DNA from 3 places in the Latilactobacillus sp. genome. Region 2 is predicted to be linked to each of the others. Evidence: predicted binding sites of a transcription regulator. Region 2 holds the regulator's gene; each other region holds the start of a gene.

Region 1 (5,028 bases), on a different contig from region 2:
TCAGTCGCGATGATGAACAACGCTTTTAATGAAGGGGCAGCGCCTTTTTCCCAGCGGAAAATCATGGAGCTACTGACCTTAATATTGTATTTTTGCGTTAATAAATCGGCTAGCTGCCGCATCGTAAGATTCCGTGAAACCCGCTTATCATGTAATAGTTGTCCAAACATTAAATTCACCTTCTTACTCGCAATAAAAACTATAGTACTAAGTATATGACAAAATACGCTAAAAAGTTAACACTTTCGTACAAAATCGTTAATTGACAAGTTTATCTAGATGACGTAATATTCCTAATGTGGAGCAAAGTTTGAGAATATTCATTTGGGGGTGCCAAATTTGGCAGGAAAACTTTTCGTGCTATCAGGATATTTAAAGGGTCGTGACATCAAGCAGCAGGAAGTTGCTGATGTTTTAAATAAAACGCTAACAACTGCTAACCGTAAGATTCGCGGTAAAATTCCGTTTACCGTCAAGGAAATTCAGTTGCTACACGATCAGCTAGATGTGCCGATTCTAATCTTCTTTGAATCTTAGTTCCTAAAGAGGAATAATTAGATTAGGATTAAGCGGGGGTACCACTAGTATTTAATAATAAAAAAACGATAAGCCCTCAGGCTTATCGTTTTTTTTTAGAAACTTATTATTTTTCATTAAGTAAAGCTAATTTACCATTCACAATCATTTCGCATAAATCAGGGTAGCTAATACCAAGAACTTCTGCTTCTTGAGGAATTAATGATAATGGTGTCATACCAGGTAATGTATTGCCTTCGATGACGTATAAGCCAGTTTCAGGACTCCAGAAGAAATCGATGCGGGCGTAGTTGGTTAAACCAAGCGCGTGCATGGCATCAAGCGCCATTTGTTTCATGGCTTCGTGAACATTATCTGGTAAGTTGTTAGGTGGTGTGACGAATTTCGTCGTGTTACCTGTTACGAATTTGTGTTCAAAGTCATACCAACCGTCATTGACTTCAATTTCAATGGCTGGTAATGGTTGTTCGTTAATGACACCCAGTGAGAATTCGCGACCCTTGATGAATTCTTCGATCAAGGCTTCGTTATCAAAACGCAAAGCATCTTCGACAGCTGGTTTTAATTCAGCTTCGTTGTGGACGATATGTGTCCCAACACTTGAACCACCATTACTTGGTTTAACCACAACAGGGTATTCAAATGGCATTTCTGGCATTGGTTGATGACGATAAGCAGCGACAAAACGTGCTGTTGGAATGTTGTTGAAGAGTAAGATTTCTTTAGAAACTTTTTTGCTCATTGTAATACCAGCAGCTAATGTGTCACTACCAGTATAAGGAATTTCAAAGACATCGAGAACCGCTTGAACTTTACCGTTTTCGCCATCGCCACCATGGAGTGCGAGGAATACGATATCAGCAGTTTTACAAATTTCTAAGACATTCGGACCAAATAGTTGTGTTGAACCATCTTCGCGAAGTTTATTGATGTCGTCATCTGTTAAAACTTCATCATCAATATCATAATCTTTTTCAACGGGATCAGATGAATAAAGAGAGTCGATTGTGGCACCATCTTTCAATTCATTCCCTAAAAAAAGATCGACAAAGGCAACATCATGTCCTTTTGTTTGTAGTGCATGGGTAATCTTGTGTCCGGACGTTAGTGAAACGTTACGTTCAGTACTACGACCGCCCGCTAAGACAACAATTTTCATATGAATCTACCTCCGAGTATTTTTGGAACCTTAAGTATAGCATAAAACGCTTAAGGCGGGAATTAAAATGCTAAATTAGGGCGGTTAACTATTTTGCGTTAGCACTCGCAATGAAAGAGTGCTAATTACTTGCATTAGACGACTAACGCGTTAAAATAGAATTGTAATTAAGATAAAGAAAGGAAGTTTTAGAGATGGCAAACGAATTAATGGATCGTCGTCAAGATTGGTTAGACAGTTTAGTAGGTGATGACTTTTTCAAGAATTTCGGCAAACAATTCTTTGCAATGTCGCCTGAAACTGACAACTTGTTGAAAACAGACGTGAAGGAGACCGATAAGGATTATCAATTAACGGTTGATTTACCTGGGCTCAACAAGCAAGACATCCACGTCGATTATCAAAACAATACGTTAAAGATTAGTGCAAAACGGGATAGTTTTAACGATCACAGCGACTCAGAAGGAAACTTGATTCAAAGTGAACGTCACTATGGCCGCTTCAGTCGTCAATATTATTTACCAGAAGTTGATCGCCAAGGAATTAGCGCGAAATATGAGGATGGCGTTTTGCAATTAGTCTTACCAAAAATGGCTGAAGATACACAATCAACAAGCCAAATTGAAATTCAATAATGATTATCTAGGAGTCGCCGATTTTTGTTGGTGACTCTTTTTTTATGGCAATAATAATAATGCGTTTTCGTAAGGGATATTGTATAGTTAAAGTGGTTAATAAATGTTGAGGAGGCAGTAATATGCTAACGTTAACGCATCTTGAAAAAAGTTTTGGGGCGATGAAAGCTGTAGATGATGTATCGTTTACCGTTCAACCAGGCGAAATATTAGGGCTTATTGGGCAAAACGGTGCTGGTAAGACGACAACTTTTAGAATGATATTGAATTTTTTAACACCGGATAGCGGGACGATTTTGTGGCAAGGGCATGCATTTACCAGTCGTGACTACGATCAATTAGGTTACCTGCCAGAAGAACGGGGCCTCTATCCTAAGATGACCGTTGAACAACAAATTTTATATTTTGCGCAGTTACGCGGGCGGACCGCGGCGGAAATTAAACCACAAATTGACGAGTGGTTAGCGCGTTTTGCTGTTAAGGGCCAACGTACTGATAAGATTAAGGATTTATCCAAGGGCAATCAACAAAAGGTGCAACTGATTGCGACCTTAATTCATAAACCAGCGCTCATTATTTTAGATGAACCATTCAGTGGGTTGGATCCTGTAAATGCTGGTTTATTAGAAGATGGTATTTTATGGTTGAAGTCGCAAGGCTCGGCAATTATTTTTTCGAGTCATGATATGACGAATGTTGCCAAGATTAGTGACCGGATTGTCATGTTGCGCAATGGGCAAGTCGTGTTATCCGGAAGTGTCGATGAAGTACGAGCCCAGTTTGGCCGCACGAAACTCTTCTTGGAATCACCGTTAACGCAATCTGAACTGGAACAAATTGAAGGTGTTTCACGTGTAACACGCCACGGTCACCAGTTTGAATTGACGCTAGCTGACGAAGCGGTTGGCAAAGAGATTTTCGAACGCGCGACGCAAGCAGGTTATATTCCAGAATTTAGTCAACAAGCGCCTAGTCTAGACGAAATATTTAGATTGAAAGTGGGTGAGCAACATGACTAAATTTAAGATTATTTTTAAACAGGTTTTCTTTAAAAATATTAAAAGTCCGGCCTATATCATTATGATTATCATGCCAATTATTCTATTAGGGGTCGTCCTAGGGATCGGTAAATTGATGGACCAATCCACCGAACCAGCTAAGATTGCGGTTCTCAGTCAACAACCAGCTGAACAAGCAGCCTTGCAACAAATGAGAGGGCAAGATTACGTCATTGATACGCAAATTAAGACGCAACCGCAAGCAGCTCAAGCGTTGAAACAAGAAAAAATTGATGGTTATTTAATCATTCAGCAAGGCAATAGCCAATATTTTGAACGGAAAGATAGTCGTGATTTTGATCCGAGTGGCATTCAAAATCAGTTGAATGAAATGAATATTGTGACCCTTGCGCGGCAAGCTAACGTCCCGGCGGACCAAATTCAAAAGTTAATGACACCGATGACGGTTAAATCCGTGACCGTTCAGTTTGAAGCTGGGCAACAAAAAATTGATCAATCTAATCAAAAACAAGTGGGAGAAGGCATTTCATTAGCGATTACAGTCTTAATGTTTGTCTTTATCGTTAATTACGCGGGGATTATCGCACAGGAAATTGCGACTGAAAAAGGCTCGCGTATTATGGAAATCATTCTCTCAAGTGTCTCGGCGACAACTCAATTCTTTGCTAAAATTGCCGCTGTATTAGCATTAGTTTTAACCCAGATTGTCTTTTACATCCTAATTGGAGTGGCGGGTTATCACTACTTAAAACAACAATTACCATTATCGGCGATTTTAAAGCAAGTCGGACCGAACCTCTGGACACCACCGGTTTGGTATGCGATTAGTTTCCTAATTGTCGGCGTTTTACTCTACACAGTGATTGCAGCAATGCTAGGGTCTGTCGTTTCGCGAATGGATCAGGTGCAACAAGCCATTTCACCGTTATTAATCCTCAGTACAATCAGTTATATGTGCGGGTTTATCTTAACGACGCGTTCGGATATCGGCTTTTTAAAAATCCTGAGTTACGTACCGCTCTTTTCACAAATCATGTTACCGGTGCGTTTTGCTAGTGGTGACTTAACTGCAACAGCAGCCACGCTTGGTCTTGGCTTAGCGATTATCACGTTGATAGGCCTTACCTATTTAGCACTGATTATCTATCGCATGAACATTTTGGTCTATTCAGACAAGGGCGTGATGCGCTCATTTATGCGGTCGTTTGCAATGTTGAAGGCGGAAAGACAAAAATAAAAAAACGGTCGGAATCTTCTTTTAGAATGATGCCGACCGTTTTTGATTGCAATCGTTATCAATAATTAAAGCGCTTAGACTACCGGAAAGTAGGGCATCAATGGTAGAATTGAATTAGAATCTGATTGAGGAGGATGACAATGACAAACGTTCGAATGCAAGATGATTTTTACACGGCAGTGAATCAAGAATGGTTAAAAACAGCCGAAATTCCAGCTGATAAACCAGCAACCGGTGGCTTTGTGGCCCTGGTGGATGAAATCGATCAACAATTAACGACCGATTTTAAGCAACTTAAACAAACGGATAATGCGTTATTACAACACTTTTTAGATTATTATGCCCTAGCGGCCGACTTTAAAACTCGTGATGAACTCGGGATTAATCCGATTTTACCGTTTATTGCACGTGTCCGCTCAATTAACAATTTAACAGAATACA
Region 2 (5,028 bases):
TTCGCGGCCAATGGTACTGGGGGATGGCGTCAATTGGCCGGAACGTGACGTTCCATGCCAATAATCCCGTGACAGTTGAGATTAACTTACTCGACTTTAGTGCGGACATTTATGGTGAACAAGTTAAAGTTGAGTGGTATCAGTATTTAAGAGGTGAAGTGAAGTTTGATTCGGCGGAAGCGTTGATTGACCAACTCCACCAAGATGAAGCTGATACCCGGACTTATTTTGAGAAATTAGAGGGTCAACATTAATGGCAGGTGCATATATTCATATTCCGTTTTGCGAACATATTTGTTATTATTGCGACTTCAACAAGGTCTTCATTGAAGGCCAACCGGTTGATGAGTACGTTGACATGTTAATTCGCGAATTCCAATTGGTAATGGCGGAATACCCAGACGAGAAAATTGAAACGATTTATGTCGGCGGTGGGACACCAACGACACTCTCACCAGCCCAACTCCAACGTTTGTTGGATGGCATTCACCAGTACTTACCTTATGAGGGTGGCGAGTTTACGTTTGAAGCCAACCCCAATGATCTACAAGATACCGCTAAATTGCAAGTACTAAAGGATAACGGCGTTAATCGCTTGAGCATTGGCGTGCAGTCTTTTAATGATGACATTCTTAAGAAGATTGGCCGGATTCATCGTAGTGCTGACGTTTATCGGGCCATTGCTAATGCGCGTCAAGTGGGTTTTGAAAATATCAGTATTGATTTGATTTTCCGACTACCGCAACAAAGTGAAGCAGATTTTATGGATAGTTTGAAACAGGCAATCGATCTTGACTTGCCGCATTATTCAACTTATTCATTAATTTTAGAGAAGAAGACTATTTTCTATAATTTGATGCGTCAGGGTAAGTTACGCTTACCATCGCAAGATGTTGAAGCACACATGTACCAAAATGCGATTGATAGTTTCCAACAAGCTGGTTTAGAACAATACGAAATTAGTAATTTTGCCAAACCAGGCTACCAGTCTGCACATAACTTAACCTATTGGCGGAATGAAAAGTATTTCGGCTTTGGGGCTGGTGCTTATGGCTATCTGGGCAAGGACCGCTACCACAATTTTGGCCCAATCCAACAATACTTAGAGCCGCTACAAGCACATAAAGTGCCAGTGATCGAACGCCACGTGCTTCCCTTGACCGAACAAATGGAAGAAGAACTCTTCTTAGGGCTTCGGACAATGCAAGGTGTCTCAATCAAGCACTTTGAAGAAAAATTCAGATACCCACTACAGAATATCTACGGCGAAACAGTCGCCAATCAGATTGAAAAAGGGTACCTAAAACAAGAAGGCGACTGGCTAAGACTAACTGAATCAGGAAAGTTCCTAGGCAACGAAGTCTTCCAGGAATTCTTGTTAGACAGCTATTAAGTGAGTGCGTTCAAACCGGTTATATTTCGAGCAAATGGGATGGTGATCATTTTTGGTTAGACACCTTTTACAATTACGGGCCGTTTCACAAGCAGTCGCTTCTAAGTTAAGCAGATAACAAAAACTTAGAAGCGAGGTTTTATGAAATGGACAAGAATACTTATCAACATTGGTCAGAAACAAAATATTTAAAGGATTTGGTGACAAACCCATTAATTGAAGTCGGCGATTATTCTTACTTTTCGGGGGTATTATGATCACCAGAATTTTGAGGACGGCTGTGTTCGATATCATTGGGGCGATGATGCCTCACGTGCCTTATTTAATCCACAGGCTGAATTTGGTTGGCAATTGGACCGCCTAATTATTGGCCGTTACGTTTGCATTGCCAGTGGCGTTGTTATTTTGATGGGCGGTAATCATAATCATCACAGTGATTGGATTAGCGCCTATCCGTTCCCAGAACAAATTGCGGCCTCTTATGAGCCCAAGGGTGATACAATCATTGAAGACGGTGCGTGGCTTGGGATGCGTGCGTTAATTATGCCTGGCGTTCATATTGGGCAGGGTGCGATTATCGCTGCCGGTGCGGTGGTGGTTAAGGATGTGCCAGCGTACGCTGTCGTCGGTGGTAATCCAGCACGGGTTTTAAAGTCACGGTTTACACCAGCTGACATTGAAACCCTGCAAGCAATTGATTGGTACCACTGGCCAATTGAAAAAGTCCAAGCAGCCCAATCAATATTAGCGAGTCATTCAGTCGCTGATTTACAACAATTTCACGAGAATTATTGATAGCAATCTTTGAAAAGGTCACACTCATCATTTGGGTGTGGCCTTTTATCGGTCTTTGGTCCCATTTTCATTAAATCCGTGAAAATTACAGTTCAATTCTTGACTTTATTTGACGTTCTTGCTATATTAATACTTGTAATTAGCACTCGTAATAATCAAGTGCTAAAAAGAGGTGATAACATGCTGACCGAAAGACAATTAATGATTTTGAAAGAAATTATTCGTCTTTTTACCGAGAGTGGTCAGCCGGTGGGTTCTAAGAAGCTAATGTCTGAACTACCAATGCACTTTAGTTCCGCGACAATCCGAAATGATATGGCTGATCTTGAGAATGTCGGTTTAATAGAGAAGACGCATTCGTCTTCTGGACGTGTTCCTTCTATGAAGGGCTATCGTTACTATTTAGATCATCTCATTCAGCCCGCTGTCTTAAATCCAATGGATGTTGCGACTGTGCAACAATCATTTGGACGCCATTATCATAAGATTGACGAGATTGTTTCACAATCTGCCAATATTCTTTCAAACCTAACGAGCTATACAGCGATTACGTTAGGACCGGAGATGGCAGCGATTCGGTTGACAGGTTTCCGACTTGTGCCACTTGGTAATCACCAGGTAATGGCGATTATCGTGACAAGTGCCGGAACGGTTGATAATCAGGTTTTCACAATTCCAAACGCGATTTCAGGTGATGAACTTGAAAAAGCGATTCGAGTCGTGAATGATCATCTAATCGGATTACCGTTGACCGTTGTCAGTCAGAAGTTGAAAATAGAGGTGCCTGCGTTATTAATGCAATACATGGGCTCACCGGGCGGCTTTTTAAACATCTTCGATGATGTCTTAAAACAAGCCTCACAGGAACGTTTATATGTGGGGGGCCAATCGAACTTATTAAACTTCTCAGAATTGACGGATGTGTCACAGTTGAAGTCAATCTACAACATCATTAATCAATCGGACGATCTAGCCAAGTTGCTAGAGTTATCACCGGGTGAGGCCAATAGCCAAGTTCAGGTTCGTTTGGGCAATGAAATGACCAATGATTTATTGAAGAATTACAGTTTAATGACTGTTAATTATGATGTTGGTGAACACGGCCAAGGATTGATTGCTTTATTAGGTCCCACTAGCATGCCATATTCGCGCATGATCGGGTTACTCGATTTATTCCGCGAAGAATTAGCGAAGAAACTAATTGATTATTATGCAGATTTTGATGATAGTCAATCTTAAAAGGAGCGTGTTTGTTTGACAAAGCAAGAAAAGGCTGAAAACCAAGAAAAGCCAACTGAAGAAACTGTAGAAGAAACGCCTAAAAAAGAAACACCATTTGAACCAGTTATGGAAGCTGATGAAATTGAAGAAACAACTGAGGCACAAGCACCTGTTGAAGAAGCAGATGATAAATTAGCTGAACTTCAAAAGAAATATGACGCTATGGAAGATAGTTTCTTACGGTCACAAGCTGAAATTAAGAACATCCAAATGCGCAATCAAAAAGAACAAGCTAACTTGTTAAAATATGATGGCCAATCATTAGCCAAAGATGTCTTACCCGTTTTAGATAATCTAGAACGCGCATTGGCAGCCGAAGCAACTGATGAAAGTCTTAAAAAGGGTGTTCAAATGACATATGATCATATGAAACATGCTTTAGAAGACCATGGTGTTAAAGAAATTGAGGCGCAAGGTCAAGCCTTTGATCCGACCATTCACCAAGCCGTTCAAACGGTTGCGGTTGATGGTGATCAAAAAGCTGACACCGTGGTTCAAGTCTTCCAAAAGGGCTATTATTTGAAGGACCGCGTTTTACGGCCAGCAATGGTTGTCGTTGCACAATAATAAAATTTAAAAAATTAAAAAAAGAGGGTATTTTCAATGAGTAAAGTAATCGGTATTGATTTAGGAACAACAAACTCAGCTGTTGCCGTATTAGAAGGCGGACAACCCAAAATTATTACAAATCCAGAAGGCGCTCGTACAACACCATCTGTTGTATCATTCAAAAATGGTGAAATCCAAGTTGGTGAAGTTGCTAAACGTCAAGCAATCACTAACCCAGATACAATCGCATCAATCAAACGTCACATCGGCGAAGCAGGTTACAAAGTAACTGTTGGCGACAAATCATATACACCACAAGAAGTTTCAGCAATGATCTTACAATACATCAAGAAATTCGCTGAAGATTATCTTGGTGAAGAAGTCACAGAAGCTGTTATCACAGTACCTGCTTACTTCAACGATTCACAACGTCAAGCTACAAAAGATGCTGGTAAGATTGCCGGTTTAGATGTTAAACGGATTATCAACGAACCCACAGCTTCAGCTTTAGCTTACGGTTTGGATAAGACAGAAACAGACGAAAAAGTCTTAGTTTATGACCTTGGTGGTGGTACTTTTGACGTTTCTGTTCTTGAATTAGGCGATGGTGTCTTCCAAGTATTATCAACAAATGGTGATACACGTTTAGGTGGGGACGATTTTGATGAAGCAATCATGAACTGGTTAGTTGAAAACTTCAAATCAGACAATGGTATCGACTTATCAAAAGACAAGATGGCTATGCAACGTCTAAAGGATGCTGCTGAAAAAGCTAAGAAAGATTTATCAGGTGTATCAAGCACACAAATCAGCTTGCCATTTATCTCAGCTGGCGAAAATGGTCCTTTACATTTAGAAATGACATTATCACGGACTGAATTCGATCGTTTAACATCAGACTTAGTTGATCGTACAAAAGCACCAGTTATGAATGCTTTGAAAGATGCTGGCTTAGATGCAAACGAAATCGACAAAGTCATCTTAAACGGTGGTTCAACACGGATCCCTGC
Region 3 (5,028 bases), on a different contig from region 2:
TCAGAAAAGTCGTGTTGAATCTGATCGTATTGTTTTAAGAGGGCTTGGTAGTCCTCATCTGAACGATTAGCATCTGGATCGGCAATTGCTTGTTCCAACGTATGCATCTGAGCTTCCATTTGGCGAAGGCCTTCGAAAATCGTTAGCATTTCGTCATAGATGTTCCGTTCAGAACTAAGACCGCTATCTTGGGCTAAGTAGCCAACTTGGACATTTTTACCCAGAATAATTTGACCATCATCGGGCGTCGTAATGCCAGCAATCATCTTCAAAAGTGTTGATTTACCAGCACCGTTAGGGCCAACTAAGGCGACGCGGGCGTGATCTTGCACTTCCAATTGTGCATTTTTAAATAAGTAGTCACCGCCAAAGTGACGGGCGACTTGTTGAACCTGTAATAATATCACAATGTAAAATCCTTTCGATGTCGTGTTTTTAAGGTACCATTTTAAGGAATCGTTAAAGTCCGTTTCAACTATCATAACAGATTTAGGGCAAAGACAGTCAAAATAGTAAATTAATTGCTTTTCACAAGAAAATTCAGTATCATTTCAATATAGTGTAGGGATATTTTCACAAGTAAAAGAATGAACGGAGGTTCCAAATGGCTGAAAATAAAATTCCAAGAGCCACAGCGAAGCGTTTACCTTTATATTATCGTTATCTAAACTTTTTAAACAATTCGGGTAAGACCAAGATTTCGTCAACTGAACTATCTGAAGCTGTTAAAGTCGATAGTGCGACAATTCGCCGTGATTTTTCATATTTCGGTGCGCTCGGTAAACGGGGTTATGGCTATGATGTTGAGTCTCTCTTGAGTTTCTTCAAGAAGACGTTGAATCAAGATCGCTTAACGAATGTTGCTTTGATCGGTATCGGTAATTTAGGACATGCTTTGTTAAATTACAACTTTAGACAAACGAATAATATTCGGATTAGCGCTGCTTTTGATGTTAAACCTGAATTAATTGGCACAATCCAAACAGGTGTGCCGGTTTACTCAATGGACGAAATGGTTGAACAATTGAAGTTACAACAAATTGAAATCGTCATCTTGACGGTTCCAATCGAAGTTGCTCAAAAAGTAACGGATCAACTAGTTGATGCAGGGATTAAGGGCATCATGAACTTTACCCCAATTCGAATTTCTGTACCGAATACCATTCGGATTCAAAATGTTGATTTAGCGAAAGAGTTACAAACGTTAATTTATTTCCTTGATAATTATAATACAGAAGAAGCGTCAAAATAAATAGAGCCTCATTAACCAGCAGTAATGTCGGTTGATGGGCTCTATTTTTTTAATGACTGAGATAAAAGAGCGTTACGACGAGATTCATTCCCGCATGACTGATAATCGTTGTATAAATGGAACCCGTTTTGCGATACAGCCAACAAAGGAAAAGGCCGATTGCCGCGTAGATAATTAGATGACTGTCTTGATGAATCACGGCAAATAATAAACTAGAGATGAGTGCGGCTAATACCGAATTTAAGCGGCCACTAAGACCGCCAAAAATCGCCTTTCGAAAAACGAGTTCTTCCATTGTTGGCGCAGCAATCGTTAGAATAATGATCAACCACGGTTGGGCTTTGAGGGCCGTCATGAGAGTGAGCGTATTGAGTGATTGCGTACTATTTTTAAAGAGTAGATGATCAATTGAACCAGCGATAATTTGGACGATTAACGCGAGTAAAATACCACTAATGCCCCAGATGATGACTTTCTTAAGCGGCAAGGGGTGTTTCTCAAGACTACTTTTTGGGCCTCGATAATTAAAATAGAGTAATAAAAGTGCGCCGAGGCTATCCGTGATTGTGGTGAATAAATAGAATTGATCTGACAACCCGAAAAAGCGAACGAGGGCACTAGGGATTAATAAAATGATGAGATAGCTGATAATCAGCCTAAAATTTTGTTGGCTTTGAGTCATGATTACGCTCCTGAAAGTTGATGTGACCATAGCGTAGCGCATTGGCGATTAAAATGCAAAAGGGGGTAGCAAAATACTTGCAATGTTCTGAAAAAATGCTATGATAAAAAATGTGATTAGCACTTGAGTGTTTAGAGTGCTAAAAAAGAAAAAGTGATGGAGGGATTTTAAGTGTTAAAACCATTAGAAGATCGCGTAGTGATCGCCGTTAAAGACGAAGCAGAACAAACAGTAGGTGGCATTGTCATTGCAAGTAACGCCAAACAAAAACCACAAACTGGTAAAGTCGTTGCCGTTGGTGCCGGCGCAATGACCAGTGACGGTCAGCGAATCCCACTTGATGTCAAAGAAAATGATGAAGTCATTTACGATAAATATGCTGGTTCAGAAGTTGAATACGAAGGCCAACAATATTTGGTATTACACGCAAAAGACATTATCGCCATTATTGAATAATAAACTGAAACGTTTAAAAACAAACTAAAAAATTTTTTTGAGGTGAAATAACTATGGCAAAAGAACTTAAATTTTCAGAAGACGCACGTTCAAAAATGTTAGCAGGTGTTGATCAATTAGCTAACACTGTTAAGACAACATTAGGACCAAAAGGCCGCAACGTTGTTTTGGAAAAAGCTTACGGTTCACCAGAAATCACTAACGATGGTGTGACAATCGCTAAAGCAATCGAATTAGAAGATCATTTTGAAAATATGGGTGCCAAATTAGTTTCTGAAGTTGCTTCAAAAACGAACGACATCGCCGGTGACGGTACAACAACCGCTACTGTTTTAGCCCAAGCCATTATTCGCGAAGGGATGAAGAATGTGACAGCCGGTGCTAACCCAGTTGGTATCCGTCGTGGGATTGAATTAGCGACTAAAGAAGCTGTTAAGAAGTTACACGAAATTTCACACAAAGTTGAAAGTAAAGATGCGATTGCCCAAGTTGCTGCTGTTTCATCAGCTAACGAAGAAACGGGTCGTTTAATTGCTGATGCTATGGAAAAAGTGGGTAACGACGGTGTCATCACAGTTGAAGAATCAAAAGGGATTGATACTGAATTAAGCGTTGTTGAAGGGATGCAATTTGATCGTGGTTACTTGTCACAATACATGGTGACTGACAACGACAAGATGGAAGCTGACTTAGACAACCCATACATTTTGATTACAGATAAGAAGATTTCAAATATTCAAGATGTTTTACCACTTCTACAATCAATCGTGCAAGAAGGTAAAGCTTTATTAATCATCGCTGATGATGTTGATGGCGAAGCATTACCAACACTTGTCTTGAACAAGATTCGTGGGACATTCAACGTGGTTGCTGTTAAGGCCCCTGGTTTTGGTGATCGTCGTAAGGAACAATTAGAAGACATCGCGACATTAACAGGTGCCACAGTGATTACAAGTGACCTTGGTCTAGAATTGAAAGAAACAACAATCGATCAATTAGGGACAGCTGGTAAGGTAACTGTTACAAAAGACGATACAACAATCGTTGAAGGTGCTGGTAGCAAATCAGCTATCGCAGAACGTGTTGAAAACATCAAGAAACAAATTGCTGAAACAACATCAGACTTTGATCGTGAAAAATTACAAGAACGCTTAGCTAAATTAGCTGGTGGTGTTGCAGTGATCAAGGTTGGTGCTGCCACAGAAACAGAATTGAAAGAACAAAAATATCGGATTGAAGATGCCTTAAATGCAACGCGTGCAGCTGTTGAAGAAGGCTACGTTGCCGGTGGTGGGACAGCATTAATCGATGTCATCGAAAGTGTTGCCGCTCTTGAAGAAGAAGGCGACGTTCAAACAGGGATTAACATTGTGCTTCGTGCATTAGAAGAACCTGTTCGTCAAATCGCAACAAACGCTGGTCTTGAAGGCTCAGTCATTGTTGAAAAAGTAAAATCACAACCTGTTGAAGTTGGCTACAATGCAGCAAACGGCAACTGGGAAAATATGATTGAAGCGGGTATCTTAGATCCAACTAAGGTAACACGCTCAGCATTACAAAACGCAGCTAGTGTTGCTGCTCTAATGTTAACAACTGAAGCAGTGGTTGCTGACAAACCAGAAGACAACCCAGCACCAGCAGCAGGCATGGACCCATCAGCAATGGGCGGCATGATGTAATTAAAATGAGTGTGTTCAAACCGGGATGTTCTGAGGATTAGCCTAACAAGGCGGATGATTGCGCAGCAATCGTTTGATTTGTGTAGCTAACCGCAGGAACATGGTTTGAAAAACACGTTAAAGCAGTACGTTCAACCAAGGCCATCCCCAGCATTTTACTGGGGATGGCCTTTTTTACTGTTGTTTTCAAAATTAACGCTGGTTATTATCATTTTTTAGCTTATAATGAATGCAAGGCGCCCGTCGAAATAGATTTTATTTAGCTAATCGACGCTATAACTAACGGTCAATGATGGTTAGAATAGATAGGTACCTAAGTTAAATTCTTGTAGTATTTTAGTGTCAGATATAGTAGAATACCTTTTGTTCGAAAAAACAGCAATTATTTTTAAGTAGGATATTATATTCAAAAGTCACCGTGTGAAATGGTAACAGGCGATTATCACATGAGGGCTTTTTATGTATAGAAATACGATTAATTAAAGGAGTTATATTGCAATGCAACAACTAAAACGGATTTTCATCGGGAAACCATTAAAGTCTTCCGATGAAGGTAACCAGAAATTAGGGCGCTTCAAGGCCCTGGCAATGTTGTCTTCTGATGCTTTGTCATCAGTTGCATACGGGACCGAAGAAATCGTTGTTGTTTTAACAACGCTTTCTGCAGCAGCAATTTGGTATTCAATTCCAATTGCAGCGTTCGTATTGGTGTTATTGATTTCTTTAACCCTTTCTTATCGGCAAGTTATCCACGCCTATCCAGGTGGTGGTGGCGCCTATGTCGTTTCAAGTGAAAACTTGGGTAAGAATGCGGGTTTAGTCGCAGGTGGTTCACTGCTTGTGGATTACATGTTAACAGTTGCGGTTAGTATTTCGGCTGGTGCTGAGGCGATTACCTCGGCAATTCCGGCAATGTACGGGCACCAGGTAGGGATTTCCTTTGTCATCGTGATTATTTT

What was found. The regulator HrcA, encoded in region 2, represses chaperone genes, less so after heat shock. The targets are predictions, from matches to a motif close to TTAGCACTCNNNNNNNNNGAGTGCTAA.
Region 1: a site for HrcA is predicted at 1,795-1,821, ahead of NDN60_RS03910 (Hsp20/alpha crystallin family protein). Genes of this name have one in related genera too.
Region 3: a site for HrcA is predicted at 2,051-2,077, ahead of groES (co-chaperone GroES). Genes of this name have one in related genera too.

Annotation. Positions count from the first base shown of each region.
Region 1 is NZ_JAMQEX010000005.1:42,527-47,554, reverse strand. Features, by position in the region: gene NDN60_RS03925 (helix-turn-helix domain-containing protein) at 1-170, opposite strand, end outside; gene NDN60_RS03920 (helix-turn-helix domain-containing protein) at 340-537, shown strand; gene NDN60_RS03915 (D-alanine--D-alanine ligase family protein) at 644-1,696, opposite strand; gene NDN60_RS03910 (Hsp20/alpha crystallin family protein) at 1,891-2,331, shown strand; gene NDN60_RS03905 (ABC transporter ATP-binding protein) at 2,454-3,350, shown strand; gene NDN60_RS03900 (ABC transporter permease) at 3,343-4,587, shown strand; gene NDN60_RS03895 (M13 family metallopeptidase) at 4,728-5,028, shown strand, end outside.
Region 2 is NZ_JAMQEX010000014.1:12,231-17,258, forward strand. Features, by position in the region: gene ribF (riboflavin biosynthesis protein RibF) at 1-254, shown strand, start outside; gene hemW (radical SAM family heme chaperone HemW) at 254-1,393, shown strand; gene NDN60_RS07490 (CatB-related O-acetyltransferase) at 1,610-2,188, shown strand; gene hrcA (heat-inducible transcriptional repressor HrcA) at 2,369-3,427, shown strand; gene grpE (nucleotide exchange factor GrpE) at 3,443-4,036, shown strand; gene dnaK (molecular chaperone DnaK) at 4,073-5,028, shown strand, end outside.
Region 3 is NZ_JAMQEX010000003.1:45,180-50,207, forward strand. Features, by position in the region: gene NDN60_RS02780 (ABC-F family ATP-binding cassette domain-containing protein) at 1-407, opposite strand, end outside; gene NDN60_RS02785 (redox-sensing transcriptional repressor Rex) at 605-1,252, shown strand; gene NDN60_RS02790 (CPBP family intramembrane glutamic endopeptidase) at 1,302-1,934, opposite strand; gene groES (co-chaperone GroES) at 2,106-2,390, shown strand; gene groL (chaperonin GroEL) at 2,444-4,069, shown strand; gene NDN60_RS02805 (hypothetical protein) at 4,107-4,259, opposite strand; gene NDN60_RS02810 (APC family permease) at 4,568-5,028, shown strand, end outside.